Regions from separate parts of the Pseudoalteromonas undina genome, predicted to be linked through region 2. Evidence: predicted binding sites of a transcription regulator. Region 2 holds the regulator's gene; each other region holds the start of a gene.
The links. Region 2 encodes sigma-54, which starts transcription at its own class of promoters, with help from an activator protein. Its sites were predicted from a motif close to GTTGGCACGNNNNTNGNNT; they were not measured.
Positions count from the first base shown of each region.

Region 1: PUND_RS17480 (HAD-IIB family hydrolase) is a predicted target of sigma-54. The motif match lies at 3,685-3,703, and genes of this name have one in related genera.
Region 3: PUND_RS00080 (EF-hand domain-containing protein) is a predicted target of sigma-54. The motif match lies at 3,111-3,129, and genes of this name have one in related genera.
Region 4: PUND_RS05230 (EF-hand domain-containing protein) is a predicted target of sigma-54. The motif match lies at 3,692-3,710, and genes of this name have one in related genera.

Region 1 is NZ_AHCF03000004.1:575,444-583,100, reverse strand. Features, by position in the region: gene PUND_RS17490 (alpha-amylase family glycosyl hydrolase) at 1-705, opposite strand, end outside; gene PUND_RS17485 (glycosyltransferase family protein) at 731-1,951, opposite strand; gene PUND_RS17480 (HAD-IIB family hydrolase) at 1,944-3,683, opposite strand; gene PUND_RS17475 (uracil-xanthine permease family protein) at 3,832-5,070, opposite strand; gene upp (uracil phosphoribosyltransferase) at 5,080-5,712, opposite strand; gene PUND_RS17465 (protein kinase family protein) at 5,846-6,793, opposite strand; gene PUND_RS17460 (GNAT family N-acetyltransferase) at 6,974-7,498, opposite strand; gene PUND_RS17455 (hypothetical protein) at 7,583-7,657, opposite strand, start outside.
Region 2 is NZ_AHCF03000002.1:292,453-300,109, reverse strand. Features, by position in the region: gene PUND_RS02020 (ATP-binding cassette domain-containing protein) at 1-313, opposite strand, end outside; gene PUND_RS02015 (calcium/sodium antiporter) at 579-1,547, shown strand; gene PUND_RS02010 (KpsF/GutQ family sugar-phosphate isomerase) at 1,551-2,522, shown strand; gene kdsC (3-deoxy-manno-octulosonate-8-phosphatase KdsC) at 2,523-3,074, shown strand; gene lptC (LPS export ABC transporter periplasmic protein LptC) at 3,071-3,625, shown strand; gene lptA (lipopolysaccharide transport periplasmic protein LptA) at 3,615-4,154, shown strand; gene lptB (LPS export ABC transporter ATP-binding protein) at 4,151-4,876, shown strand; gene PUND_RS01985 (RNA polymerase factor sigma-54) at 4,946-6,445, shown strand; gene hpf (ribosome hibernation promoting factor) at 6,472-6,759, shown strand; gene ptsN (PTS IIA-like nitrogen regulatory protein PtsN) at 6,764-7,216, shown strand; gene rapZ (RNase adapter RapZ) at 7,236-7,657, shown strand, end outside.
Region 3 is NZ_AHCF03000001.1:17,676-25,332, forward strand. Features, by position in the region: gene PUND_RS00065 (YigZ family protein) at 1-475, shown strand, start outside; gene PUND_RS00070 (TrkH family potassium uptake protein) at 570-2,021, shown strand; gene PUND_RS00075 (flagellar brake domain-containing protein) at 2,046-2,708, shown strand; gene PUND_RS00080 (EF-hand domain-containing protein) at 3,212-3,424, shown strand; gene PUND_RS00085 (EF-hand domain-containing protein) at 3,493-3,705, shown strand; gene PUND_RS00090 (EF-hand domain-containing protein) at 3,840-4,052, shown strand; gene PUND_RS00095 (EF-hand domain-containing protein) at 4,117-4,332, shown strand; gene PUND_RS00100 (TonB-dependent siderophore receptor) at 4,392-6,542, opposite strand; gene trkA (Trk system potassium transporter TrkA) at 6,735-7,657, opposite strand, start outside.
Region 4 is NZ_AHCF03000003.1:352,868-360,524, reverse strand. Features, by position in the region: gene PUND_RS05250 (DUF1543 domain-containing protein) at 1-79, opposite strand, end outside; gene PUND_RS05245 (sigma 54-interacting transcriptional regulator) at 100-1,449, opposite strand; gene PUND_RS05240 (hypothetical protein) at 1,452-1,985, opposite strand; gene PUND_RS05235 (HAMP domain-containing sensor histidine kinase) at 1,987-3,441, opposite strand; gene PUND_RS05230 (EF-hand domain-containing protein) at 3,746-3,979, shown strand; gene PUND_RS05225 (EF-hand domain-containing protein) at 3,992-4,219, shown strand; gene PUND_RS05220 (EF-hand domain-containing protein) at 4,375-4,611, shown strand; gene PUND_RS05215 (EF-hand domain-containing protein) at 4,620-4,856, shown strand; gene PUND_RS05210 (energy transducer TonB) at 4,867-5,358, opposite strand; gene PUND_RS05205 (amidohydrolase) at 5,527-7,215, shown strand; gene PUND_RS05200 (YgjV family protein) at 7,241-7,477, opposite strand.

The DNA of each region.
Region 1 (7,657 bases), on a different contig from region 2:
AATGCCAACAAACTCTTTTAAAACCTCAGGGTTTTCAAAATTAAAATCCACCTGATCATGACTAAATGTACACCATACATGCTTATCACCGCTTGCTGTGGCTACCGTATGTAATAATGGCGAGGTTCGTGGGCGCACTACTTGGCTTAAATCATCAGTTAAACTGGCTGTTTTAAAGTAGTCTTTCCCTGGGTGAGTATCGGTTAAAAAGTTTTCAAACCAAAGGCTTCGGCTAGAACAATGATTAATCACTAAATCAGCCATTAACTTTACATCTTTTGCAATCGCGTTAATGTCTTGCCAATCGCCCAGCGCTTCATTAACTTGCGCATAGTTCATTACCGCAAATCCTTCATCTGAGCTGTACGGATAAAAAGGTAAAATATGCAGTGCATTAAGCTGGTGATCGCACTGCTCTTTTATAAAGCGATGCAAGGTTTTTAACGGCGCCTCTAGGGGAGTTCCAACTGCTAACTCACTGTCTTCATGATTTATAATAGAATCGCCATAGGCAATTAAAACAATATCTTGTTCATCCCAGCGATTAGTGTGCGGCGTGGGATCGCGAAGTGGGTTATTACCTAGTATCAAGGTGATTAATTCTTCAGCCAACTCAGCTACCGACATAGGTAACTCAACCCCTTGATAAATAGTATGTAAATGTTGTTCGACTCGTTGAAAAAACTGTTCCCTAACTATGTCCACAGGCGCCTCGTTTAAGTATACCAATTTAACTGTATTGTTCGTTATCAAGCTCAACGGCTTCTTTTAATCGATCTAGTACATCGGGCATCGCCGAAGCTACACGGTTCCAACTCGGCACAAATGGCGCTTCCATTGGGTTTTCTAAAAAGTGTTGGCCAGCATTCATAATATTTTGTGCAAACATTTCTACCGCTTTTTCTTCTTGGTGAATATCAAGTGTTAAGCCATTCATTAACGCATCATTATGATAGGTTTCAATAAAGTCTAAACCAATGCGGTAATAAGTCGCTTTTAATGAGCGAATGGTTTCGCTGGTAAAGGTAACCCCCTGGGTCGCTAGCTTTCTAAATAACGCTTTGGTTATATCAATAGACATTTTAGAAAGGCCAGCAGTTTGGTCATCTAGCGATAATTCTTGGTGTTTATGATCGTAGTTATCGGCAATATCAACTTGGCATAAGCGGTTATGGGAGTAATTACGGTACATCTCGCTTAATACGCCAATTTCTAATCCCCAGTCACTAGGAATACGAATATCGTTTAATACATCGCGTCTAAACGAAAATTCACCGGCTAATGGGTAACGAAACGAGTCCATATACTCAAGATAGTCTCTGCTGCCTAATATGGTTTTAAACGAGCGTAATAACGGAGTAACCAGTAAACGCGATACTCGACCATTTATTTTTCCATTGGCAGTACGCGGGTAAAAGCCTTTACAAAATTCATAGTTAAATCGAGGATGTGCAACGGGATAAATTAATCGCGCTAATAAGCCTCGGTCATAAGTTAAAATATCGCAATCATGTAGTGCTATTGACTCAACCTCCGCGGTAGCGAGTTTATAGCCCATGCAATACCACACATTACGGCCTTTACCGAGCTCGCGTGGCGCCACACCTAAAGCTTGAAGCTCTTTATCGAGCGCCTGCAAACGTGGGCCATCGTTCCACAACACTTTATGGTTTTGATCGAGCGATTTAAAAAAGTTTAATGCATAGCGATACTGGCTTTCGTCGGCTCTGTCTAAGCCTATAGTTATTTGCGATAAATACGGTACTTGTTGCAGCTCTTTAACAATATTTTGTAAAGCAGGGCCTTCTAACTCACTAAATAATGAAGGCAATATAAGCCCCATTGGTCGCTGTTTACTAAAGCCAAGTAACTCTTTTTCTAAATCGTCTACGGGTCTATTGGCAATGTTATGTAGTGTTGTAATAATGCCATTTTGATAAAAATCAGCCATGTAAACTATACTCCTCAGAACTGGGTAAAATACTGTTAATACAAGGTAGTGCTGTAATTTCTTCAACCCAGCCTAGCGGTGCCGGCAATTGAGAATAGCGCGCTTTGTTATAGGTTAATTTAACTGGCTTTTTACTCTCTGGATTGGTAATGATGATGGCGATATCAGCCTCTTCTAGCATTTGCTTATCGTTTTCACTATCCCCTAGCGCAATAATGCTCAGCGCTTTAGTAAACTGCGTATTAAACTGCTGCACTAACCATTGCTGAGCCATGCTTTTATCGGTATTTTTTCCAATGTGAACAAAGCGCCCGCCTACTTTAACCTCGTAGCCATATACTGATAGCGCATTGATAAATTCATTTAGTTGCTGCTCATCGCCATGCCAGTAGAGCGGATCTGAGTATTGACGGGTTTGTGCTTGCGTTGCTTGTAGCTGGTTTAATCCTGTCATTTTCATTACCTGCTCACTGGTCAGCTCACTAAACAAACTATATTGGTCGCCGTAGTCTTTTTTTAAGCGTTTTAAATCAGTCCATAAATTGCTAATGGGTGCAGCAAACGAGTAACACCAGTAGCCTTGGTATTCGCTGCAGCCAATTGGCCTGAGATTAAAATAATTTTTAGGAATATAAACAGCCGAGCCATTTTCAACAATGAAAGGCTGTGTAATATTAAGCGCTTGTTGCAGTGCCACTACTTCACTAAATGTTTTGCTGGTATTAAATACCACAGGTACACCGCTGTATTGCAGCTCTTGTAATAAGGTATCTACCGCATCGGTGTTGTAATCTCTGTGATTGAGTAATGTGCCATCTAAATCGGTAAAAATGATAGGTTGTACAATACTATCGCTTGTAAGCACCATCGCAGTTACATCTCGATTACTATCGAGCTCTATAAGTGCATTTGCTTTAGCACTAAGGGTGTTGAGGTTTTCACGCGTGATGCGTTCAAAATGAGAAATAAACCACAATAACTGCTCATCGGTCATAGTGCCTGCGCCCAGCCCTTGTTTGGCAATTAACTTGTGTTCTTGCTCTTGGCGCCACGCAAACACATCATCAAAACTCGGGGCTTTGAGCATAATTGTATAATCGATTTTATCAAAAACGGTTTTATATTCATTGGCTAAACAGCTGTTAATACAGCGACGCCATAACCCTTGTTGATCATATGATTTTTCTAGCTCGTTAATAGGCTCAACTAGCGTAAAAGGCTGCTGTGGTTCACTGGCTACACACCACCCTTCTAAAATAACAATATCGACCGGCTGACTATTAGTTAACCATTTATTTTTTGCTACGGGTTCATCTTGTTGCTTATCAAAACGCGGCAGCGGTACATTTACTTCAGTATTTAATAAACGGCTAATGGTGTTATCCATCAGCGCAACATCATGTGTACCCGGAACGCCTCTAGTGGCGAATAAACAATGCACATCTTGCGCTAACTGTTGGCGTTTTTGAGTTGATAAATAAAAGTCATCAATAGAAAGCGCAACACAGTTTAGGTGAGTATTTTGGCTAAACCAAGTTACTAAATAATCACCAAGCGTGGTTTTTCCTGAGCCTTGGCAGCCATTAATCGCAACAAATAAAGGGGCTGTTTTTTTACTGGTTAGAATGTCCTGCGCAATAGCAGAAAAATACTGCTCGCTAATATACTGATATTTCAACGGCAGTTGGTGTTTTACTAAAAAAGCATTTATATCCACACTCTTGATCTCCATGTAACAATCCCTGAGTCAACTATAGGGTATGACTAAGGAAATGCAGTTACTAGACCAATATTATTTATTGTTACTTTTTAGTAGGTTAAAAAAAAAGCGCATTTAAAATGCGCTTTTTTGGTGCAATATTTTTAACCACAGTGCAAACTTAACTCTGGTCGCTCTGTGCTTTGGGTAATACTAAGTTTAATACTATGCCTAAAATAGCACATAAGCTCACACCTTCTAGGCTGAACTCACTACTACCTATGTACATACCACCAATACCACAAATTAAAATAAGTGCCACAATACTTAAATTGCGCGGCTCACTTAAGTCATCGCCCGATTTAACTAAGGTGTTTAAACCAATAACCGCAATAGAGCCAAATAATAAAATCATTATTCCGCCCATTACTGGCACCGGAATGGTTTGCAAACTAGCGCCCATTTTAGCAACAAATGCTAAGCAAATTGCGATAATGGCAGTCCACATCATTACTTTAGGGTTAAAGTTTTTAGTAAGCATTACCGCACCGGTTACCTCTGAGTAAGTGGTATTAGGTGGGCCGCCAAATAAGGATGCGGCAGAAGTGGCTAAACCATCACCAAATAAGGTGCGATGTAATCCTGGTTTTTTCAAATAATCTTTTTTTGTAACTTGGCTAATTGCCATCATATCGCCAATGTGTTCAATAGCAGGCGCAATTGCCACCGGCACCATAAATAATATGGCTTGCCATTTAAACTCTGGTAACACAAAGTTTGGCACAGCTAACCACTGTGCATTACTTACGGCTTCAAATTGCACTATACCCATAAATAACGATAGCGTGTAACCGGCAACAACACCGGCTAAAATAGGTATTAATTTAAATACCCCTTTACCCCACACGGCAAACACTAAAGTAACGAGCAATGAGAACATAGAGATAATAATAGCGCTGTCGTAGGCAATGATTTGTGTGCCACCATCGCCACTTTTACCCATCGCCATATTAACCGCTGCAGGCGCAAGCGCTAGACCAATCACCATAATCACTGGGCCTACCACAATTGGCGGCAAAATTTTATGTAAGGTTTTTGTACCTTTAAACTTCACCAATAAACTTAATAGCATATAAGTAAAGCCCGCCGCCATTAAACCACCCATCGTGGCCGGTATGCCCCACATTTGCACTGAGGCAATAATGGGTGCAATAAACGCAAATGACGAAGCTAAAAAAATAGGCACTTGGCCTTTAGTCACAAATTGAAACAACAAAGTACCTAAACCAGCGGTAAATAAGGCTACGCTAGGATCTAGGCCTGTTAATATTGGCACTAATACCAACGCACCAAATGCAACAAATAGCATTTGGGCACCGGTTAAAATGGTTTTTATAGAAAATGTAGAATTATTTTGCACTGCTAAACCTTAGTAAACCGTACCGAAAATTTTGTCACCTGCATCGCCAAGCCCTGGAATAATGTAACCTTTTTCATTTAAATGGCTATCAACTGAGGCAGTAAAAATCTCAATATCAGGGTGAGCGGCTAATGTTTTTTCAACGCCCTCAGGTGCAGCAACCAGTACGATTACTTTAATTTCTTTACAGCCCGCTTTTTTAAGCATATCAATGGTGGCGATCATAGAACCACCAGTAGCCAGCATTGGGTCAATCACTAAGCTTAAACGCTCATCAATATTACCCACTAGTTTTTCAAAGTAGGGGACTGGCTCAAGAGTTTCTTCGTTACGCTCTAAACCCACTACACTCACTTTAGCCGCTGGGAGTAACGACATTACGCCGTCCATCATACCAAGGCCCGCACGTAAAATTGGCACCACGGTAATTTTTTTACCCTTAATGTGCTCAACTTTAAGTTTATTGCCGTCCCAGCCTGTAATTTCGTTATCTTCTAATTCTAGATTTTTAGTGGCTTCGTAAGTTAATAATGTGCCCACTTCTGAACACAACTCGCGAAAACTTTTCGTGCTAATTCCATGCGCGCGCATTAAACCTAACTTATGTTGAACAAGGGGATGAGAAATAACGTGAATAGCCATAGTAATAAACCTAGTGATAAAAAATTTTACGTATTTTATATTAAAACAGGCCGTTTGACTGTTAATTTTAGTCTTGATTTCATAGTTCGTGCCAAAATATTTAATTTAGCCACAACTATAAAGATTTTTGTGTTTATGAGTTGTTACTCGCTAACCAATTATTTACCTGAGCGTGCATGTAGCTGTTAATCTTTTTGTGCTCTGGGCTCCACCCAAGTAAAAACCGATAAAAGTCTGCCCACGCCACTGGCCATAAATGAGTCCATTGTGTAACAACATCATCAGCATTAATTTGCGGTTGATAGTCACTCAGAGCTTGCTTCAATTGGCTAAAATAATAATCAAGGTAGCTCTGTGAGTGTTTATGAAGCTCAGAATCATCCATACAGCTGGTCATAAAATACATTACATCAATCACCCCAACACCCGCCCCCACATATTGAAAATCGTAACCGAGAATATGCCCTTGGCTATTAGCGGCAAAGTTAGCAAGCTTGGCATCACCATGAATTAACGTTTTATAATCACACTGCTCTAATGCGCCGTTTAACAGTGATGCAGCCTGTTTAATATCGGACTTTTCAGGTAAGTTATTAAATTCATCAGGGCGTGTATCTAAATGCCAATAGCTTCCTTGCGCCCATAAACCATCAAACTTTGTATTTAAATGAAAGGCATGAAAATGTGCCAACCAGTTTAATATGGCTTTTATATTCTCGGTGGTTGCTTGGCTGTACCCCAGCTTTGAAAAATCTTTAAAAACCAAGGCAAACTCATCGCCCTTGTTGATTGCTTTAATGCATTCAATACTTGCTGCTTGCTTAGGCAATTTATGGCTAAATTGCTTATAAAACGCATATTCAACGTGGTAAGAGTCACGCTTTCTATTAAGCGCAAAGCTGCTTTGTTTAATTTTAGGGTGATTAATATGATCGGGTACTTTAATCGCTTTAATCACACAGGCTTGCTCATCAAGTTGGCACTTCACAATTTGACCACAGCCACTCCAAAGCGAGGTTAGGGTTTCGCCAATAGCTATACGTTGAAAATGCGGGGTAAGTAATGGAAGATAAAAAGACATAGCCATATTAGGTTGCTAAATTTTAGTTAGTTTAACATTAGACAGTGTTTTAAAAAAAAGGTCTTAAAACAAAGCTCTTAATAAATAAGTTCATATGGTTTTACACAAACCAGTATATAAAAAACGAATGCTAGTTTTTGAATGGATGGCCAAATTAGTCATACCACAAAAAGCAGCTTGTCATGCGTATTTTGCACAGAACTCTATACAACTTAGTCGCCTACCATTTATAGTTATAGCGTTTACATTTGTATTTATGGCTTGAAAACCAAATTTTTTTAGTACACGCATTGATGCGGGATTATTTTCCAAGACCAACGCTTTCAGCTGAGTAATATTAAATTTACTTTGAGCAATATTTATAAGCTGTGACAAACAAAAACTAGCAGCCCCCTTAGAAGTAAAAGCTTCAGCCACACGATAGCCAACAAACGCTTCATTATTTGAGACGTCCTTAATATTTGCTCGTGCAACTATAATGTTATTTTGAAGTAATACCCCACTATAACAAGTGCCTTCATTCATTTGATTAATTAATAAATCAATGTGCTCGGTAACACCTTTTATTGAATAAAACGACTTAGCTCTAGGCTCAATTAGCGTTTCAAACCATTGCTTATTTTCTAATTCAAAATCTAACAGTTGACTAGCATGATGTTTAGCCAGTTTGTCAAACACCATATGAGCCTCTAATCCTTTCGCCAAACATCAGACTTAAAATTGTTAATTAAATTGATGAGGATGTGTTCACTAGAACGGGGGAAGAGCATTGTCCGTTTAATGTAAATGCTAAATACCGTTTGTTACCGATAAGTATTTGCTTTTACCGAAACTGACATAATAAATAGTTAAAAAAAGCAATTT
Region 2 (7,657 bases):
CGAATACCGACATATCGGTAAATAAAGCACCGCTTTGAAATAACATACTCATACGTTTACGTGCCGCGTAGAGCTCTTTACGGGACATGGCGACTATGCTGTCTTTTTTAAATAAAATATCACCGGAGTCGGGTTTGAGCTGGCCACCAATTAAGCGCAGCATCGTGGTTTTGCCAATTCCGCTTGGCCCCATAATGGCAGTAATTTTACCTTCTGGGACATCAAAGCTCATATTTTTGTATATGACCCTATCGCCTCTAGAAAAGGTAACATCCTTTACTTCTACTATTGATTGCGACAAGTCGCTCTCCATAACAATATTCTCTCATATTTCTATTTTAAGGGTTTTTTGGTCAAGATGGAAAAAACAATTCGTAAGATTTTGTAATAGCCACGTAAAAACAGCTATAAGACTGCGACAAATTGACTTAACCGATGCTTAAACAAGCAAGTTAACCCATTAAATAATTATTTTAATAACCGCCTAATGTATTACAGCTTACTCTTTTACTTATACTTTTATGGTGGCTTTTGTTACTATTCGCGCTATCTGAATTTACACTAACTGGCTTATCACAATGGTTACCTCGTTTGTCATTTTAATTCTCGGTTTTGCGGCTCTCGTATGGAGTGCGGACAGGTTTGTTTATGGTGCGGCGGCACTGGCTAAAAACTTTGGCGTACCAACATTAATTGTAGGTTTAACCGTGGTAGCTATGGGCTCATCGGCCCCTGAAATGATGGTATCCGCTTCGGCTGCTTTGGCAAATAAAACCGATACAGCCGTAGGTAATGCAGTTGGTTCAAACATCACTAACATATTATTAGTATTAGGTATTACAGCGCTTTTAAGACCGCTTTCAGTCTCTTCAAGTACATTAAAACGAGAAATTCCACTGGTATTATTGGTGTCTATCGCTACTTGGTATATTTTTTCAGATAACTACTTTTCGTTTTTTGAAGGCGCAGCCTTACTCTTTGGTTTTGTTGTTTTTATTGGTGGACTTATTTTTGTATCACTGCGAGCAAAAAACCAAGACGATCCCTTTGTTAGCGAAGCCTGTGATGAAGTACCTGATAATGTCCCAACCAAAAAAGCCGTTTTTTGGTTAGTCATCGGAATGATTTTACTTCCTGTTAGCTCACACTTTTTAGTTGGCTCAGCCGTTGATATTGCAAAATATTTTGGCTTAAGCGACTTAGTAATTGGTTTAACCATAATAGCCATAGGCACCAGCTTACCTGAACTTGCAGCTTCCATTGCGGGTGTTCTTAAAAATGAAGATGATCTAGCACTGGGTAACATTGTTGGCTCAAATATTTTTAATATTCTCGCGGTGTTACCGCTGGCAGGATTAATTAACCCATCAGTTATTGACGCATCAGTAGCTAACCGTGATGTTTTAATTATGATCGGTGCAACCTTGGCACTTATTGCTATGTCATTGAACTTTAGAGGTCAAAGACGTATCAATAGACTAGAAGGTGGCGTACTCATCGTCGCATTTATGATTTACCAAGGTTATATTTTTAGTCAAGTAGGGTGATCCATGGCAACGCTAAATTTTATTCAACAAGGCTTGCGCGTCCTTGATATAGAACGTCAAGCACTCAGCGATATCGCACAATACGTTAATGAAAGCTTTGATCAAGCGTGCCAATTAATGTACGACTGCTCAGGCCGTATTATTGTTATTGGCATGGGTAAGTCGGGCCATATCGGTAATAAAATAGCAGCCACTTTAGCGAGTACTGGTAGCCCCGCATTTTTTGTACATCCTGGTGAAGCGAGTCATGGCGATTTAGGTATGATTACATCAAATGATGTGGTTATGCTTATATCTAACTCTGGCGAAACCAGTGAAGTGCTTAATATTATTCCGGTATTAAAACGCATTGGCGCAAAAATGATTGCTATGACAGGCAACGAAACGTCAACCATGGCAACATTGGCAAATGTGCATGTGTGTATTAAAGTTGAACAAGAAGCCTGCTCATTAGGCTTAGCGCCAACAGCAAGTACCACAGCAACACTCGCTATGGGCGATGCTATGGCGGTAGCATTATTAGAAGCCCGTGGTTTTACCGCTGATGATTTTGCACTGTCGCATCCAGGTGGCAGTTTAGGCAAACGCTTACTCTTAACCTTAAAAGATGTAATGCACAGCGGTATTCACACGCCTATTATTAATGAAACGCAAACCATTAAAGACGCCTTAATTGAAATGTCAGCCAAAGGGCTTGGCATGACCGCTATTATAAATAGTAATCAGCAATTATCGGGGTTGTTTACCGATGGTGATTTACGCCGTATTTTAGAGCAACGTATTGATATACACAGCACAGAAATTAATGTTGTGATGACAAAGTCATGTACAACAGCCACACAAGACATACTCGCGGCTGAAGCACTGAACATTATGGAACAAAAACGTATTAATGGTTTAATTGTGATTAATGAGCATAATCAGCCCATTGGCGCACTAAATATGCAAGACTTACTAAAAGCGGGGGTGCTATAAATGCAGTTTGAAGATCTTTATCAGCCGTTAAGTGATGATGCAAAAGCGCGCGCAAAAAAAATAAAATTATTAATTTGCGATATTGATGGTGTGTTTTCTGATGGGCGCATTTATCTTGGCAACCAAGGTGAAGAGCTCAAAGCCTTTAATACCAAAGACGGGTTTGGCATTAAAGCCCTTATTAATAGTGGTTTTGAAGTTGCCGTGATCACAGGTCGTCACTCAAAAATAGTTCAACAACGTATGAGCAATTTAACCGTACAACATATATACCAAGGCCAAGAAGACAAACTCATTGCCTATCAAGAATTAAAACAAAAATTAGCGCTCAGCGATGAGCAAATAGCTTACATTGGTGACGATGGCCCTGACATGCCAGTGATGGAAAAAGTCGGGTTTGCAGTAGCCGTAAACGACGCCCACCCACTGATTAAACGTTTATCGCATTATGTCACTCAGTTGCCAGGCGGCTTTGGCGCAGTAAGAGAGTTAACAGATTTACTGATGCTTGAAAACAATAAGCCACTTACTAGCCAAGGAACCAGTTCATGAATGTAGCTCGCATTATACTGAGCATCTTATTCATAAGCTGTATGGTTTGGCTTTGGTATCCTTATTTTTCTCAGGTAGATATTATTGCGGATGAACAAACTCAAACTATTGCTAAGCCTGATTACACTGCGATTGAGCTAAAACAAACCGCTTATAATGAGCAAGGTAAAATAAGCCACAAAGTAACTGCGGTAAAAATGGAGTTATACCAACAACTTGGTTTTACCTTTTTTGAAAAACCTATATTTACGTTATACAACGAGCAGCAAACATGGCGTATTAACGCTGATGAGGCCACCCTCTACGACGATCGTCAACTCGTATTAGAGGGCAATGTAAAAGCGCTAAATTTAGCCGATAACGCCATGATCGATACGATCACAGCCGATAGCATCAATGTAGATATAAAACTACTCACTATGCAGTCAGAGCAGCCTGTCGTTATTACAGGACCTAATTTAAAAATCACAGGCAAAGGCCTTGAGGCCGATTTAAAAACCGAAGTGATTAAACTTATTAACCATACGCGAACCCTATATTATGACCAATAACCTATTTAAAATTCTAATTGTTCCTTCATTACTGATTGCATTTCATAGCCATGCAGAGGAAACCACTGAAGCCCCTGCGGCTAATCAAATCTCAATTAGTGCTGACAGGCAGGAAGGTCAATTAAAAGAAAACGTGGGCATTTTTGAGAAAAATGTTGAAATTATTCATGGTAATCGCCGTATCACAGCTGACCGTTTAGAAGTGCATAAACGCGATGACTTAGGCGATAACAAGCAATTATTAATTGCCACAGGCAGCCCTGCATATTTTGAAGAAACACAAGCAGATGGCACCATCATGAGTGCCAGTGCGAATGAAGTGCGTTACGATGTTTCGCAACGTTTTTTAACCTTAATCGGCGATGCCAGTATTGCTCAAGCAGGTCAAAAAATAACTGCTAAAAGTATCACCTACGATATAGAGCAGCAGTTAATTAGCGCAGAAAAAGACGAAAACTCAACAGACCGTGTACACACTATTTTAGTGCCTGTTGAAAACAAAAAAGAAGACGATAAAGGCCAACCATGAGCACATTAAAAGCAGAGCTACTAGCAAAAAGCTATAAAGGCCGTGAAGTGGTGAAAAACGTTGGCCTAGAAGTTGAAGCTGGCAGCATTGTCGGCTTACTTGGCCCCAATGGCGCAGGTAAAACTACGACCTTTTACATGATTGTAGGCCTTGTACCTAGCGATAAAGGTAAAATATCAATCGATGATCAAGATATCACTTTATTACCAATGCACAGTCGAGCTCGCCTAGGGATAGGATATTTACCACAAGAATCATCTATTTTTAGAAAGCTGACGGTTTATCAAAACTTAATGGCTATATTAGAAACACGTAAAGGGCTCAATAAGCAACAACGTGAAGATACCTTAAATAATTTACTTGATGAATTTAGTATTCAGCATATTCGTGACAGCCAAGGTATGGCTCTGTCAGGTGGTGAGCGTCGCCGTGTTGAAATTGCGCGAGCATTAGCAGCAAATCCTAAATTTATACTACTAGACGAACCCTTTGCAGGGGTTGATCCTATCTCTGTATTAGATATTAAAAAGATTATAGAGCACCTTAAAAACCGAGGAATTGGCGTATTGATCACAGATCACAACGTCCGCGAAACACTTGATGTTTGTGAAAAAGCCTACATAGTTTCTCATGGGGAGTTAATTGCATCAGGCACTCCAGAATATGTATTAAACGATAAAACAGTACGCGATGTTTATTTGGGCGAGCAGTTCAAGCTCTAATATGTGTGTTATTCCACTAAGCATCTGCTAAGATTAATCATACTAATTTAAAAGGATTGTTAGAGATAAATGAGGCAATCATTACAGCTGCGCATGGGCCAGCAACTTACAATGACTCCACAGTTGCAACAAGCAATTCGCTTATTGCAGCTCAGTACATTGGATCTCCAGCAAGAAATTCAAGAAGCACTCGATAGTAATCCCTTGCTTGAAGTTGAAGAACAAGATTACAGTGAAGATGCTGCGGGTAAAAACGAACAAAAAGCCGATACCGATGAATCAACGCTAAGTGCTTCAGCTGATGAAAAACCTAGCGAATATGAGCAAGATAGCGGCGAAGCCATGACCAAAGACACCATTAGCGATGATATGGCAATGGATGTTACATGGGATGAATACATGAGCGCAGCACCGGCCTCTTCATCAGGACCAATGCCTGAAGATGAATCAATTTATCAAGGCTCTTCAACTGAAACGCTACATGAATATTTAATGTGGCAATTGCAACTGACACCGTTTAGCCCTACTGATGAAGCCATCGCGATTGCAATCGTAGAAGCCGTGGACGATTCTGGTATTTTAACCCTTAGCTGTGAAGAAATATTAGAAAGTTTTAATCAAGAAAACGACATAGAAGATGAAGTTGAACTTGATGAAATAGAAGCCGTATTAAAGCGTATTCAGTTATTTGATCCGGTAGGAATAGCCGCGCGTAGTTTACAAGAGTGTTTGTGTATTCAATTGAATCAGTTTGATCAAGACACGCCTTTTTTAAGCGAAACAAAAATGATCTTAACTGATCACATTGACTTACTGGCTGCGCGTGATTATCGCACATTAATGAAAAAAACTAAGCTTAAAGAAGATGAGCTTAAAGAGGTCATGACGTTAATTCACACGCTGAGTCCAAAACCCGCTGACACTATTGTTAGAGAAGAGTCTGAGTACGTTATTCCTGATGTGTCGGTTAAAAAAGTAAAAGGCCGTTGGGTGGTTGAACTAAACCCAGATAGTATGCCTAAAATTAGGGTAAACAGCCAATATGCAGCTATGTCGCGTACGGTTAAATCAAGCGGCGATAGCCAGTTTATTCGCTCACACTTACAAGAAGCTAAATGGTTTATAAAAAGCTTAGAAAGTAGAAACGACACACTGCTTAAAGTAACTAACTGTATTGTGCAGCAACAACAGGCCTTTTTTGAACATGGTCCTGAGGCGATGAAGCCTATGGTACTTAATGACGTGGCCGAAATGGTAGAAATGCACGAATCGACTATTTCACGTGTTACTACGCAAAAATACATGCACACACCACGCGGTATTTTTGAGCTTAAATATTTCTTTTCAAGCCATGTAAGCACTGAAAATGGTGGCGAATGTTCATCTACAGCAATACGCGCATTAATTAAAAAATTAATCGCTGCAGAAAACTCAGCTAAACCATTGAGTGATAGTAAAATTGCAGATATATTGGCTGAGCAAGGAATTAAAGTAGCAAGGAGAACTATTGCAAAGTATCGCGAATCTCTAGCTATTCCCCCGTCTAATCAACGTAAAAGTTTGATTTAAGGCGTACAACAAAGAGGAAAATGTTTATGCAACTGAATTTAACTGGTCGCCATGTAGATATTACCGACTCGCTTAGAGACTACGTAAATAGTAAATTTTCGAAGTTACAGAGGCACACTGATCACATAACGAATGTGCACGTTATTCTCGATGTAGAAAAACTAAACCAAAAAGCCGAAGCAACCGTTCATGTTAGTGGCGCTGAGATTTTTGCTTCTACTGAACACCAAGATATGTATGCCGCTATAGACTCGCTGATTGACAAGCTAGATCGTCAAGTAATTAAACACAAAGAGAAACTTGCTCGACACTAACACTATGAAATTAAGCTCACTTATCTGTCAGGACTGCAGTAAAGCTGCGGTCCTTTTTAATAGTAAAAAAAGAATTTTAGAATTTATCAGTGAATTGGCTCACAATAAACTGCCCTATTTAACACAACAAGATATTCTTAACGCGTTAACCGCCAGAGAAAAACTAGGGAGTACAGGTATAGGTCGAGGAATTGCAATTCCACATGGTCGTATGAGTGGTGTACAAGAGCCTCTTGCACTTATATTAGTGAGCGAAACGGCTATTAATTTTGATGCGATAGATAACAGACCGGTCGATATTTTTGTTGCCTTAATTGTACCTGATGGTGACAATAAGCAGCATTTAAAAACCTTAGCCACTATAGCAGAAAAGCTCAACGATAAAGAATTTTGTAAGCAATTACGAGCGGCAAAATCCGACAATGAGCTGTATCAAGTAATTGTAAGTCAACCGTAGTAACAATTAAGGGTGATAAATGGAATTAATAATTATAAGTGGTCGCTCAGGTTCTGGTAAATCTGTTGCGCTGCGTGTTGTTGAGGATTTAGGTTATTATTGTGTAGATAATATTCCTTTAAATTTATTGCCATCTCTTGTTCGTAGTGTTTCCGACAGCTACAACAAAATAGCCGTAAGTGTTGATGTGCGTAATTTACCTAAAGAGCAGCAACAGTTTAATGAAATCATTGAATATTTACCTGGTTTTACTAAGCCAACGGTGTTTTATTTAGACAGTGACGATCAAACCTTAATTAAACGCTTTTCAGAAACACGGCGTCTTCATCCTCTTTCGATTGACTCACTGCCACTTGATTTAGCAATAAAAAAAGAAAAACAACTCCTTGATGTACTCATTAACCGTGCCGATTATATGATTGATACTACGGATTTAAGTGT
Region 3 (7,657 bases), on a different contig from region 2:
TGATGCACGCCATAATTGTTGGGCGCATGTTGCGGGTAATCCTGGTGGAAGCCATGTTTATGGTTTTTCTGACGATGGAGAGCCAAATGGCACCGCCGGTAAACCTATGCTCAACGTGCTGGTGGGCTCTGGTCTAGGTGAAGTAACTGCTGTGGTAACACGATATTTTGGTGGTATAAAACTTGGTACCGGTGGGTTAGTTCGTGCTTATGGTGGCTCACTTAATAATGCCTTAGCAAAATTACACACAGTGGTAAAAGTACCCAGCATTGAGCTGGTTGGCTTTAGTGAATACAGTATGCAAGGCGCAATAGAACAGCACTTAAAAACCAATTTTCAGGTACTTAATATTGAAAAGCAGTTTACGGCAAATATTGAGTGGAGTATTACTATTGATAGCCGCCAAGCACAGCAAGCATGCAAAGATATTTTTGATTTAAGTCACGGCGCAGTTGAGTTAACAATCAAAGAGTAATAGTCTTACATCCATCCTATTTAATCACTACAGATTAAATTTTCGAGTCATACAGTAGTTATTTTAATTTACTAATAAAAAAGCGATACGCTCAATGCAATTTCGTACCATCATAAAAATTCTTGGCCAACTGGTCGCGCTATTTAGTATTACAATGGTGCCACCAGCACTCGTGTCTTTAATTTATAAAGATGGCGGAGGTGTACCGTTTGTTTTAGCCTTTATATTTAGCGTTATTATTGGCTTAATGGCTTACTATCCAAATAGGCATGAGCATGGTGATTTAAAAGCACGCGAAGGCTTCTTAATTGTGGTTTTGTTTTGGTTGGTACTAGGGGCGTTTGCGTCATTGCCGCTGATATTTTTACAAGAACCCAACCTCTCTTTGGCCGATGCAGTGTTTGAAGCTTTCTCAGGCTTAACTACCACAGGGGCGACCGTATTAACTGGCATAGAATACTTGCCTAAATCGGTATTATTTTATCGCCAGCAATTACAGTGGTTTGGTGGGATGGGGATCATTGTATTAGCAGTAGCCATACTGCCAATGCTTGGCGTCGGTGGTATGCAGTTGTACCGAGCTGAAATTCCTGGCCCAGTAAAAGACTCCAAAATGACCCCGCGTATTGCCGATACAGCTAAGCACCTTTGGTATATTTACGTATCTATTACTCTTGCGTGTACTTTGGCGTATTGGAGCGCAGGGATGAACTGGTTTGACGCTATATGCCATGCCTTTTCTACAGTTGCTATTGGTGGTTTTTCTACTTATGACGCGTCAATGGGGCACTTTGATAGCCCTGTAATTAACTTTATTTGTGTGTTCTTTTTAATTATAGCCGCTATTAACTTTTCACTACATTATGCCGCTGTAGCGAGCCGTAATATTAGCGTGTACATTCGTGACCCTGAATTTAAAGTATTCTTATGTATTCAGCTAGCGCTGGTGGTAATTTGCTTTACTGTGCTTTCGTCTCATGATGTTTATGCAAATGGTGATGAAACCCTCGATCAGGCGTTGTTTCAAGCGGTGTCTATTAGTAGTACTGCTGGGTTTGCCACAGATAATTTTTCAGCTTGGCCGTTGTTTTTACCTATTTTACTTATTTTTTCGAGCTTTATTGGCGGCTGTGCGGGTTCTACCGGTGGCGGTATGAAAGTTGTTCGCGTGTTTTTGTTGTACTTGCAAGGGATACGAGAGCTTAACCGCCTAGTACATCCTCGAGCTATATATTCAATAAAGCTCGGTCGTAAGGCCTTACCTGACAAAGTAGTTGAAGCGGTATGGGGCTTTTTCTCAGCTTATGCACTAGTCTTTATTATTATAATGTTAGCGTTAATGGGCACAGGGTTAGACAACATTACTGCATTCTCTGCGACAGCAGCCTGCCTTAATAACTTGGGCCCAGGTTTGGGTGACGTAGCCTCTCATTATGGTGCGATTAGTGATGCCGCTAAATGGATACTAACAGTCGCTATGGTATTTGGCCGGTTAGAGATATTTACACTGTTAGTATTATTTACCCCAACATTTTGGCGTGGATAATGTTTTAAATATTAGGAAGGAACTATGCAAAAAACCAATTTGGAAAAGTTAAACCAAATCGTCACAGGTGGCATAGTCGATGTAGAAATACTGACACCAACCAGTAGCCGACGTGTAAAAACGGAGTTTATTGGTTTATTAGAAAACAAATTTATTATTTTAAACTATCCCAGCGCTAAGCGACTTCCTATGGCAAGTGATTACCTGCGTGATGGTGTTATGGTGGTGGTAAGAGCGCTTATAGAGGGCAGTGGCGGGCATGTGATTGCGTTTCGTCAGCAACTTATGTCTGTTGCCTCTCACCCTGCTAAATTGTTGTTTATTCAATACCCTTCACAAGTGCAGTTGTTTGGGCTGCGCTCACAAGCACGCATACCCACGTTGTTTCCTGCTAAGTTAACATTAACCGATGAGCAGCCTCCCTTTGAAGGGGTTATAAAAGACATTTCGCTCACCGGAGTTATGTTTGATATTAAAACAACCCAAGCACTCGATGAGTTAAAAGACATGCGCTGTACGGTTGTATTTGATGGTGATACTAAGCATGAGGGGCAAATATGCAGTGTAAAAAAACATGCTAGCGGTATCTGTTGTGGAATTCGATTATTTGCCAGTGAAGAGCAAATGAAAGCGCTAATGGGGGATCATTTTATTGACCCTAGTGCACTTGAAGTTGAAATAGTTTAGGGGCATATCAAGTTGAACAAGCTTCTATTATAAGTTCAGTATACTCACGTGATTTCGTCATTTTGCAACAAATAGCCTTGTGCGGCTGTAAATTTTCAACGTCACCTTAAATTTATTTTTAAACTGTTTAAAAACAGCAGCTTAAATTTATTTTTTAATTTTAATTTTTTATTTATAACAAAATAAATCTCAACTCACCTTCCTTTTTGTTTAATTAACTTGCTTTGTTAGTGGTTTTTCACTGATCGTGTGGTGTTTTTATAAAAACCAACCCATTGTTTTTTAAGGTTTTAATTTTATCGCTTTATTCACTGTTGCTAAAAAGCAACAAAATAACGAGTAAAATAACGCTACTTAAAGATGTTTTAATTTTAACTCATTGAAAGTAAATTACTTTTTATTGTTGGCATCGAAGTTGTAATAGTCAGGTTGTATTGAACGAAACGTGATTTAAAGTAAAACACTTAATCGCATAAAACATAAACTTTGAAGGAAGATTGATTATGAAAAGCATTAATAAAACTTTAGCACTTATCGCATTGGCTTCTTCATCAGCTGCTTTTGCAGCAAGCGACTTTGATACGCTAGACGTTGACGGCAACGGCGCGATCAGTCAAAGCGAAGCATCAGTTGATGCAAAACTAATGAGCATGTTTTCAGAGCTTGATACAGACCAAAACGGTGAGCTATCAAAAGAAGAGTTCTCTAAAGCATAATCCTAAGCTATTAAACTTTGGGAGCTAAATCTCCCACATTATTTAAACGATTTTAAGGAATACTCATTATGAAAACATTACACAAAACATTCGCACTTATTGCATTGGCTTCTTCATCAGCAGCTTTTGCTGCCAGCGATTTTGATACACTTGATACCGACGGTAACGGTGCTATTAGCCAAAGTGAGGCATCAGTTGATGCAAAGCTAATGAGCATGTTCTCAGAGCTTGATACAGACCAAAACGGTGAGCTATCAAAAGCAGAATTTTCTAAAGCATAAGCTAAAGCTGGGTATATTCTGAGTTGCCAAAGACAACCTAAGTAGGCAAGGGAGCCTGTGAAAAAGAATGACAAGGACGGTTATAGCCTGACATTTCCAATAGCACAAAGCATTACATTTTGAAGGATTAAATTATGAAAACATTACACAAAACATTCGCACTTATCGCGCTAGCTTCTTCATCAGCAGCCTTTGCCGCTAGCGACTTTGACACACTTGATGCCGACGGTAATGGGGTTATTAGTCAAAGCGAAGCTGCTGTAAATGCTGATTTAACGGCCGCATTTACTGAGCTTGATACTGACGGTAATGGTGAGCTTTCTAAAGCTGAGTTTGCAAACTTTTAATTTTTAACTTTTTTCATTGCACAGGGATCTCAGAAAAGGATTTCCCTCTTTAAGGAGACTTATTATGAAAGCATTAAACACAACACTTGCGATTTTAGTATTAGCGTCATCATCAGCGGCATACGCAGCAGTAGACTTTGCCTCTTTTGATAGCAATGGCGACGGTGTAATTAGTCAGCAGGAAGCAGCGTCTAATAAACAACTAATGAATATTTTTGATGACTTAGATACTGACGGAAATGGTGAACTTTCTAAAGAAGAGTTTGCAAGAGTACAATAAGTATTACCCCATCATACTCCACTAAAGCCGCTTAATAGTCAGCGGCTTTTTTGTGCTTGTTAGAGACTATATTTAAGTTGGAGAGAGAAGCTTCTTGGCTTGCCATGACGATATTGGTTATAGAACCCAATTTGACTGTAATAATGCTTATCAAATAAGTTATCGATATTTAGGCTAACAGATAATTGCTCATTCATTTGATAATTCGCCATTAGGCTGGCAATACCATAACTAGGCTGGTTTACCTCAACAGCACCATAAACAGGGTTGTTAACTTCATCATAGCTATTGCTTTGCCAGCGATAGCCACCACCCACTTTTAGATTGTCTAATGCACCTGAGAGTTGATAGCTAGTAAAAAGTTTAAATTGATCTTTTGGGTTGGTGGTATTTAATACCGTATTATCCGGTTTTTCGCCTTTACTATGGGTATAGCCAAAATAAGCGTTCCAGTTGTCGGTTAATTTTCCGTTGATTTCTAGCTCGTAGCCCTGAGTTAATGTGCCGTCAATGGGCTTGTAGATGGCCTGAAGTGTTTCTGCAATGGTATCTCCCGTGTACTCGCCTACATTATCTTGATAAATTTTAAATCCAGAAAGGGATATGTCTAAACGTTCATCAAGTACAGAAGCTTTTATGCCAAGTTCATAATTCTTACCTTCAATAGGGCTTAAATAATGTCCATTTTTATCAACTCGACTTTGTGGTGTAAAAATATCAGTGTAATTAGCATACAAAGCCCAACTCTGTGTTAGTTCATAAGTTGCTCCAAAATAATTAGTTAGTTCATCACTTATTTTATAATCATGCATGCGACCAAAATTATCTTGATTGGTTTGCCATTGATTTAACCGGCTTCCAACAATTAAAGACAAGGCATCGGTTATATTTAGTTGTGCAGCAACATAAAGCGCATCTTGTTTAGTTGTGCCATAAGAGCCGTAAGCCGCTTCTGACTGCCAATTTGGTTTTGCAATACTATAACTAGAGTCAGTGAAATCGCCGATAATATAGTCACTTTGTTCACTAGCATAATAAGGGGTCGAAAACCGTTGCTCTTGGGTATTATAACCAAATAGCAGTTGGTGACTTTGGCCCAGCCAATTAAACCTACCATTGAGTTCGACCTCATAGGTATCCTGCGTTCTGTTTGCATCAATATAGTTTATAGAACCGGGTTTCATTCCAGTGTTGTTTATAGGATCGGGCTCTCCTTTTACCCAAAACACATCATAGTCTAGGTCGTTATCACCATAGACATAATTAGCGGTTAGCTGCCAGTTAGCGTTAAAGTAATGCTCTAGACGAATAAACGCATTAAGTGCATCGGTTCGAGAAGAGGCCCAATCTTGAGCCGTTGAAGCACCTCTGTCATAAGCAGTGCGGGAGCCATCACTATAAAAAATAGGCAAACCACCTGACATTGTTCCTTTAGGGGTTGTCGATTGATTATCAACAGCAAGAGTCAATAAAGTACTGTTAGAAAGATCTGCCTCAATAATGCCATACAATGTTTGACTGGTTTGCGAGAAGCGATCTTGATATGAGTGTCTATCTTGATAAGCAACAACAGCCCGTCCTCTTATACTTTCACTATTATTTATGCTTCCCGACACATCCACCATCGCACGGTAGTTGTCCCATGAGCCTAATGAAGCAGTAAGATTTATTTGAGTGTTTGCAGTTGGACGTTTACGTATCAAATTAATTGCTGCCGAAGGGTTACCTGCGCCCAGCATTAGCCCCGTTGCTCCTCTAACTATTTCGATACGATCATAAATTGCGGTATCGGTTAGGTTATCTCCATAATTAAAGCGGGTGTCATAGGTGGTCGCTATGCCATCATAAAGTATGCTGGTGACACTAATACCTCGGGCTGAAATAGAAAACTTGCCATTATCTGCTTCTCGAGCATTTATGCCTGTTACACTGGTTATAGCTTCAATTGCGGTGTCTAGTTGTTGGTCTGCCATAAAATCGCTTGTTATCGCTATCGTTGATTGCGGTGTTTGCAAATGTGATAGCTCAAGACCTGTTGCAGAGCTCATGGAATTAACTTTATAGCCGTTCGCTTGCTCTCCAATAACGGTTAACCTTTCGATATCTTTGCTAGTGTGGGCGAGCGTTTGAGTTGAAACTGCTGAAAATAAAAGACCAACCAGAGTGTAATGAGTTACGGGAGAATTTTTCTTTGAGAGTAGGTGTATCATTTGAAATCCATTTTTATTTAAAAACGTGAAATTAACTTTTCACATCAGTAGATGTCGCTGCTTGATAATCGAGCAAGAAGAGACTAATGGATTTTTCTTTATTAGTAAATGCTTTTGATAATGATTTTCATTTAGATTTAAATGTTCTCCTTTTTACTTACAAGCACGTTGTGAATAAAAAGGAGGGATTACTTATAAAAAGATTGCGCTAACTTGGAATAACTTTTCAACCACGTTAATGTGCTTTTTATCAATTAAGAACATAATTACATGATCGCCTGATAGAATTATCGTGTCGTCGTGGGCAATGAGTACATCGTCATTACGTACAATTGCACCTATTGTGGTACCTGCTGGCAATTTAATATCTGCAATCGCGCGACCCACTACTTTAGATGTGTTTTCATCACCATGGGCAACTGCCTCTATGGCTTCTGCAGCCCCTTTACGCAGTGAATACACGTTTACAATGTCGCCTCGGCGCACGTGCGTAAGTAACGCAGAAATAGTCGCTTGTTGTGGTGAAATAGCAATATCTATTTCGCCGCCCTGTACTAAATCAACGTAAGCACCTCGTTGAATAAGCACCATGGTTTTTTGTGCCCCCATGCGTTTTGCGAGCATGGCCGACATAATATTCACTTCATCATCGTTAGTAACGGCAATAAAAACATCAACTTGTTCAATGTGTTCTTCTGAGAGCAGCTCTTGATCGGACGCATCACCACAAAATACCACGGTATTGTCTAGCATTTCAGAGAGTTGCTCTGCGCGCTTTTTACTGCGTTCTAATAATTTAACGCTGTGGTTTCTTTCCAGTGAACGGGCTAGGCCTGCACCAATATTACCGCCACCGGCTATCATAATTTTTTTGTACGAGCGTTCCAGTTTTTGTAGCTCGTTCATTACCGCACGAATATGTTTGGTGGCGGCAATAAAAAATACTTCATCGTCGGCTTCTATTACGGTGGTACCCTGCGGTTTTATTGCCTTGCCTTGACGGTAAATAGCGGCTACCCGGGTTTCTACATTAGGAATATGTTGCTTAAGTGTAGATAGGGCATAGCCTACCAATAAACCGCCATAGTAGGCTTTTACAGCTACTAAAGAGAGCA
Region 4 (7,657 bases), on a different contig from region 2:
CTACCACAAAGCGTACGTCGTGCATTTCTATGTGGCAACCTTGAATACGCCCACCTAAATACACCATAAATAACTGCATGCTCACTTCCTTTTTTAAAATTACATTAAGCTATCTACGTCAATTTCATGCTTTTTAATCAGCTTATAAAAATCAGAACGATTACGCTTGGCAAGCTTGGCACCTTCGGCCACATTACCCCCTGCCATTTTCAGGGTATTGATAACGTAATCTCGCTCAAACTCTTTTTTAGCGTCGTTAAGCGAAAGTGGCTCAACGTTATTTTCATTGCTATTTAACGCACTAAGCACTAAATGTTCAGATATAACGTCACTTGGTGTTAAGGCAACCACCTGCTCCACTACATTTTGTAATTGACGAATATTACCTGGCCAATCATACCTTACCAATGCATGCATGGCATCGTTTGCAAAACGTTTTTCTTTTTGCTCCATACGTTTTGCAATATTAGCGCTAAAAAAGTTAGCTAATAAGCTAATATCTTCACGGCGCTCTCGCAGCGGAGGAAGTTTGAGGTTTACTACGTTTAAACGATAATATAAATCTTCTCTAAACTCTTGATTGTTAATAGCTTCAGGCAAGTTTTTATGGGTCGCTGAAACAATTCGCACATTAATGGGGATTTCTTCTTGAAAACCGACTGGGCGAATGGTTTTTTCTTGCAGCACGCGTAATAACTTAACTTGTAAATTTAGCGGCATATCACCAATTTCATCTAGAAATAAGGTCCCCCCTTGCGCTTGCTGAAAAAGGCCTTGGTGATCTTTTACCGCCCCTGTAAATGCGCCTTTTTTGTGACCAAATAACTCCGATTCTAATAACTCACCAGGGACTGCACCACAGTTAATAGCCACAAATGGGCCATCACTAACATGGCTGTGCTGATGAATTGCCTGTGCAAGCAGCTCCTTACCCGTACCACTAGCACCAGAGATAAGTACATTTACCTGAGTAGGGCCTAGTAATTTAACTTGCTCTAGCAAATGCAGCATAGCGCCACTGCGAGTAACAATATTGCTTTGCGGAGTAATATCATCATTATTCACCCCATGTATTTCTATGGCTTTAGCTAAGCTATCGAATAGCTCATCTTTATCAACTGGCTTAGTAATAAAGGCAAAAATACCTTGCTTAGTCGCCTCTACCGCATCAGGAATTGAACCATGAGCCGTCATCATAATTACAGGTAGTGCTGGGTAGCGGCTTTGCAATTGTCGGTGCAGTGCCATTCCATCCATTTCATCCATTCTTAAATCGGTGATCACCGCATCAAATACTTGGCTTTTAAGTATTTGTAATGCATTCATGCCACTATCACACGTTGTTACTTCATAACCTTTTGACTGAATTCGAATTGCCAGTAACTGCAGTAAGCTGGCATCGTCATCAACGAGTAACACTTTAGCGCTTGATGGAAGTGTGACTGACATAGTTACTGCTCCTTGGTTTCTTCACGTAATAAAAGTTGCTGTTCAATTGCAGCTAATGACGATAAGGTTTTTTGCATTTCAGCGTTTAATGCTTGTTGTTGTTTTTTTGCATTTATTTGCATTAATACCTGCTGCTTTTGCAGCCATAAATAGTGTTTTATATCGTCTGGCCAATAGTAAGCTTGATCTAGCTTAAGCAATTGACTCATAACAGTATCAGGGTCGCGACTAAGGTTGACGCATGCGGTATTAAAAAATGCCTTAAGTGCTTGCTCCCCTAAGTAAGTTTTATTGTCAGGCGTTAATTTAAAGCCACCACACTGATGGGCATGCCATGCAATAACTTGCGCTGCGGGCGGATACATAAGATCTAGTTTTGGCCGAGGCTTTGGGTTGGGCTGGTTGCTTTTATTGTCGGGCTGAGTTTGAGCTATTAACTTAGGTTTAGCTGTTTTTTGAGTGTTTGTTAATTCACACCCAGATAAAAAAACGAGACTGCTGGTTAGCCATAAAATAGCCATTAAACGCGCAGACATATTATTTAACTCCTTTATTTTTATAGGGGATGACAATGTTAAATCGACAGCCTTGCGGCTCATTATGCTCAATAGTTAACTTACCCTGTAACTGTTCAACCGATTCTTTTACTATGGTAAGGCCTAAACCACTGCCTTGAAGACTAATCTCTTTACTGTGTTTACCTTGATAAAAAGCGCCAAAAACATATTCTTTTTCATGCTCTTTAATACCGCAGCCCTCATCAGCAACCTGTATAATTAAGCTATTGCTTTCTAAACTTAAGCTAATCGACACTGCTTGGTTTGGCTGTGAAAACTTTAAACCATTAGAGATTAACTGAATTAAAATCATTTCAATTAATTCTCTCGGTAAATTAAGTGCAACTGTCGGTAAGCTATTGTGCCAAATAAGCGACTGCTCTCGTGCATTTAACCTATGTTCAAAATGATTACTTACCTTTTTTATTAGCTGGTTAAATTCCACTTCACTCACATTATCTTTACTAGTTCGAATCGCGTTATAACTTAACAAGCTGTCTATCATAGTGCGTAATCGCACCATAGATTGACTAATTAACTCAAGCACTGCTTTTTGCTCATTATTAATTGGCCCAACAATTTCATCGGCTAATAACTCAGTGCCCTCAACCATAGAGGCCAAAGGCGTTTTTAATTCGTGAGTAACATGGCGTAAAAACGTATCTTTTTGCTGCTCTAGCATATGCAGTTGCGCCTGCACCCACTGCAACTTGTTACCTAGTTCAATGAGCTCAGCTGATCCCTGCACTGATATTTTTTGCTGCCAATCTCCTTGGCCTAATTTATCAATAACGGAGGTTAAACCTTTTAAACGGCCACTTATCCGCCATAAAAACCCACCGCCAACAAGTAAGGTTAAAGGCGTAAGTGCCACTAACCAGTTTATAAAGGAGGCTTGTAAATTTGTCAGTTTAATTTGGTTTTGAGTGATTTTGGCTTCATTGGTTTCGCGCAACCACATTGTTAGATCTGCCAGTATTTCACTAATTGGCACAAACAACTCTGCTTGCTCACGAGCTTCAACCACCAGTTTGGTATGCGCTGCTTTTAGCGTATCTGTTAACCGTTGCCATTGTTGAGTACTTTGTTGGCTGCTAGAAAGCTGTTTAAGCTCATTTATATTGTCCAGCGATGACTGCCATTTATCCACGATAAGTTTATCGAGTGAATCGCTTTTTAAAACCCAGTTTTGCCTTGTTGCCCTCTCTAAACTATTGAGCTCTTGTTTAAGTGCATTAAACGACTTGGTTACTTGATAGTTATTACTGACAATTTGCTGTGTGACCGCTAATTGTTTATTTAATACATTTAAAAATACAATAACCACAATAGACAAAGGCAAAAGTGACAACAGCATACTCATTACAAACTGGCCAATCAAATTAGGACGCCAGTTTACCAATGCTTTATATTTTTCAGCCATGATTGCAGGCATACACTAATCCTTTACTACTTTTAAGCGCTCTATTATTAAGCGCTCAACTTATACACTCGCTGAACCAAATGCATTTTTGAGAGTAAAACCGTTGCAATGTCGCACAATTGCGACAAGTTAAACACTTGATTTAAAAATAGTAAAAAATTCTAACTAAGAAAATGTTGCATAAAACACACAACCGTCGGTAAATATTACTCATTAAAAACAAGTTAAAAAATTAAACCATTGATTTTTAATAAAAATTAAAGATGGCACTATAATTGTAATACGCTTATAAATATTAATTTTTAAAGGCCAAGGAATGACTAAAGGTTATTTAAAATCTACTGCCTTAATAGCGTTATGTTTCACAAGTAGCCATTTATTTGCGCTTGATGTGAACACAGCATTTTACAGCCTAGATAAAGACAGCAACGGTACATTAAGCGAAGCAGAGGCCGGCGAAGATGCATTACTGCATGAGAATTTTGCACAAATAGACAAGAATGAAGACGGACAATTATCGTTCGATGAATTTAAACAGTTTGTAAAATAAAGGAGTATATTTATGAAACAATTAATTGGTGCTTTTTCGCTACTATTTTTAGCTATTAGCGCGACGGCATTGGCATCGTCGTTAAATGTACGTTTTATGCATTTAGATAAAAATATGGACGGCCAAATATCGCTCACTGAGGCCAAACAAGATAAGCAGCTACTTAAGCAGTTTACTGATTTAGACAAAGACAATAACGAGATGATTTCTAAAAAAGAGTTCGAAAACTTTAAACCTTAAGTTTAGATTCAAGTTAAGTTTTATATTATAGAGTTAAAAGCATTTGCCATAATCCCTGAGGGAGTGTGTAAACGGATTTAATGTTGGGAGTTAAATTATGGCAAGTGCTTTCTTTCAATACTGCCAGCAATTAAAATACACCTGGAACGCCAACTATGAGAATACTGCTTCCCTTTATTGGTGCTTTACTTTTTATCAGCCAAAGTGCATTCGCACTTGATGTAAAGCAACGCTTTGACCACTTGGACAAAAATAATGATGGATATTTAACCCACAGCGAGCTTGCTGCTCAGCCTCAGCTATTAAACTCATTTTCAAATTGGGATGAAAATCAAGACAACAGAATTTCTTTAACTGAGTTTAAAAACTACTTAACCACTAACCTGTACTGAGCATTTATATGAAGCCTTTTCATAATATTATTTTACTAACACTGACTGTTTTTAGCTGCATGAGTTTTGCAACAAGCAGTTATATTGCCGAAAAGTTTGAAAAACTTGACCGCAACCAAGATGGCTTTTTGACTCGTTCTGAAGCTGCCAGTGATCCTGCTTTATGGTCACGTTTTGGCAGTTATGACCGTGATAAAGACGCACAATTGTCATTAAGCGAATACAGCTTGTACGCCAGTAAATAAAGAAAATATATTATAAAGTACGTTTATATACTTTTCCTTTTACCAAAAATTTTTCTTCGGTGGGGGGGCAGTTTTTCAAATATTTTTTACTAACGTCTTTAGATTCAAGCATAAAATCCATTCTAATGTGCGTAAGAATGGGTTGTTTATTTTTATTATTTTCAGCCGGAAGCCATTTCCATAAATTGAGGGATTTTGCGGCTGCTTTATCAAATAGCTTTTGAGGGTATGAAGAAAGTATTTTATAGCCTTGCGCCTTTCCTTCCTGATTAATCATAGTTACGAGCTCAACACACCCTGCAAGCCCTTTTTTAGCAGCTTCAATGGGGTATAAAGGCTCCACTCTTTTAAAAATATTCCAGTAATCTTTTCCCGAATCACGAAGTTCTGCGCTTGACAAATCAATATAGTCTATTTTTTCAACAACCTTATTCTCAGGTGATGTTGCACTACATGCGCAGAGAAGTAATGTTAACGGAATTGTGAGGTAAAGTGGTTTCATTGCGTTTCCTTATGCATGAAAGTTAAGTTTTAATTAGTTTTTATTTTTTAAATGATTACTGTTTAACCTACTATAGGTACGCTATTGTATCAACAAAAAATCGTCTTATTGGTATTCTAAATTTGAGTTTGCTACTGTGATAGTACAAATAATAACAATGTGCGTCTTATGCAACTGATAAAACTAATAAAACCAATATTGCTAGCAAGCCTTTGTGCCGTCACTAGCGTGGCAATAGCACAAACTAAAGTCATTTATAACGCCAATGGCTACTCACCTTTGTATAAAGGAAAAATGCGCCATGGCGAAGTAAACACATTTACAACCTTAGTTATAAAAGATGGCAAAGTAGTTAAAACAGGTCCAGACAGCTTGAAAAATAGCTTTCCGGGTGCAACGCTAATTGACGCGAAAGGCAAAACCCTACTCCCAGGGCTCATTGATGCGCATGGACATGTCATCGGGCTAGGTAATAATTTGTCGCAACTTGATGTGCGCGGTGCAAAGTCGGTAGATGAAGTAATCGCTAAACTCAAGGAATTTGCCAAAGGTAAAGAAGGTTGGATCATTGGTCGAGGCTGGAACCAAGAGCTATGGTCAAATACTCGCTTTCCTACGGCCACTGACTTAGACAAAGTCGTTAACGATCGCCCTGTTATTTTATCGCGAGTAGATGGTCACGCCATTTGGGTTAACTCAAAAGCATTAGAACTTGCCAATATTAACGCTGACACACCAGCCCCAGCTGGCGGAGAAATTATAAAAGGTGAGTTTGGTAAACCTACCGGCATTTTTATTGATAAAGCAGAAACCTTAATTACTCAACATATGCCTGTAACGTCTGCACAATCGGTCAGTGATGCATTAGATGCCGCAGGTAAACACTTACTAAGCCTAGGCATTACCTCAACTCATGATGCAGGTATTGATAAAACCACATGGCAAGTTTACAAACAACGCGCCGAGTTAGGCACATTACCGCTTAGAATTGTAGCGATGTTAAGTGCAGCAAGCCCAGATTTAAACATGATGCTTAAAGCCGGTCGTTATCAAGATGCGCAGGACTTTTTATCTATCCGCAGTGTAAAAATTTATGCTGATGGGGCATTAGGGTCACGTGGTGCTGCGCTTATTGAAGAATACGCTGATAGAGCCAACCATTTTGGCCTTATGCTTGAAACCCAACAAAAGCTAGAGCAATTATTTACCCTGACTTTTAAAAGTGGTTTTAGCGCTAACACACATGCAATTGGCGATAGAGCAAATAAAATTGTGCTAGATGCCTATCAAAATGTATTTAAACAAACCGGTGGCATACTACTGCGCAATCGTATGGAGCATGCACAAATAGTCTCGCCAGAGGATATCCCGCGCTTTAAAACCCTGAAAATAATTCCATCTATGCAACCTGTGCATGCCACATCAGACATGCATATGGCTGAGCAGCGTTTAACCGACAAACAACTACAAGGCGCTTATGCTTGGCAAACATTTTTAGACCAAGGTTCAACGATTGCGGCGGGATCTGATTACCCTGTCGAACTAGCGAACCCATTTGATGGTTTATATTCTGCGATAACGCGCATGGATCATAATCAACTGCCTGAAAACGGTTGGCGCGCCAGTGAGGTATTGAGCAGAGAAGATGCATTACGTGCGTTTACCCTTGGCGGCGCGTATGCAGCGCATCAAGAGTTTAAAGTAGGTAGTTTAGAGCAAGGTAAATGGGCTGACTTTATACTGGTTGATCAAGACTACTTTAAAGTGCCTATTGAGCAGCTTTATAAAACTCAGGTATTGCAAACGTGGATAGCAGGTAAATTACGCTACCAAAAAGATTCAGCAAAGTCTGAGTAAAAACAAAAAAGGGTTAACTTAAAAGTTAACCCTTTTTTGTATCAGCCCTAGACTGACGATATAACTTAATAATGTGATATATATTGACCAGAGCTAACAAGCCATTAGTAAATGCCACCGGTACAGAACCGATTGCTGTACCGTAAAAAGTAAACGCAATACAGCCCAATAAATTAAACCAACGCAGTTTGGTTACATCGGTCATGGTCAAAGAAATAACTAGTAAAACGGATGCTAAATAACCTAAATATTCCCAACTCAATTGTTCTCTCCTAGGCTTTAGGTTAATATTACTAGCTAAATTTTAGTACATTATTAAAAACTGCTGCTTAGCAGTTTAAATAAAAAAGCTAACTTACCAATAAAACCTTAAAATATACTGGTTTTACCCACAATTTTTTAATCATTACACGGTAGAATGAAGGTCATTTAACGCCATTAA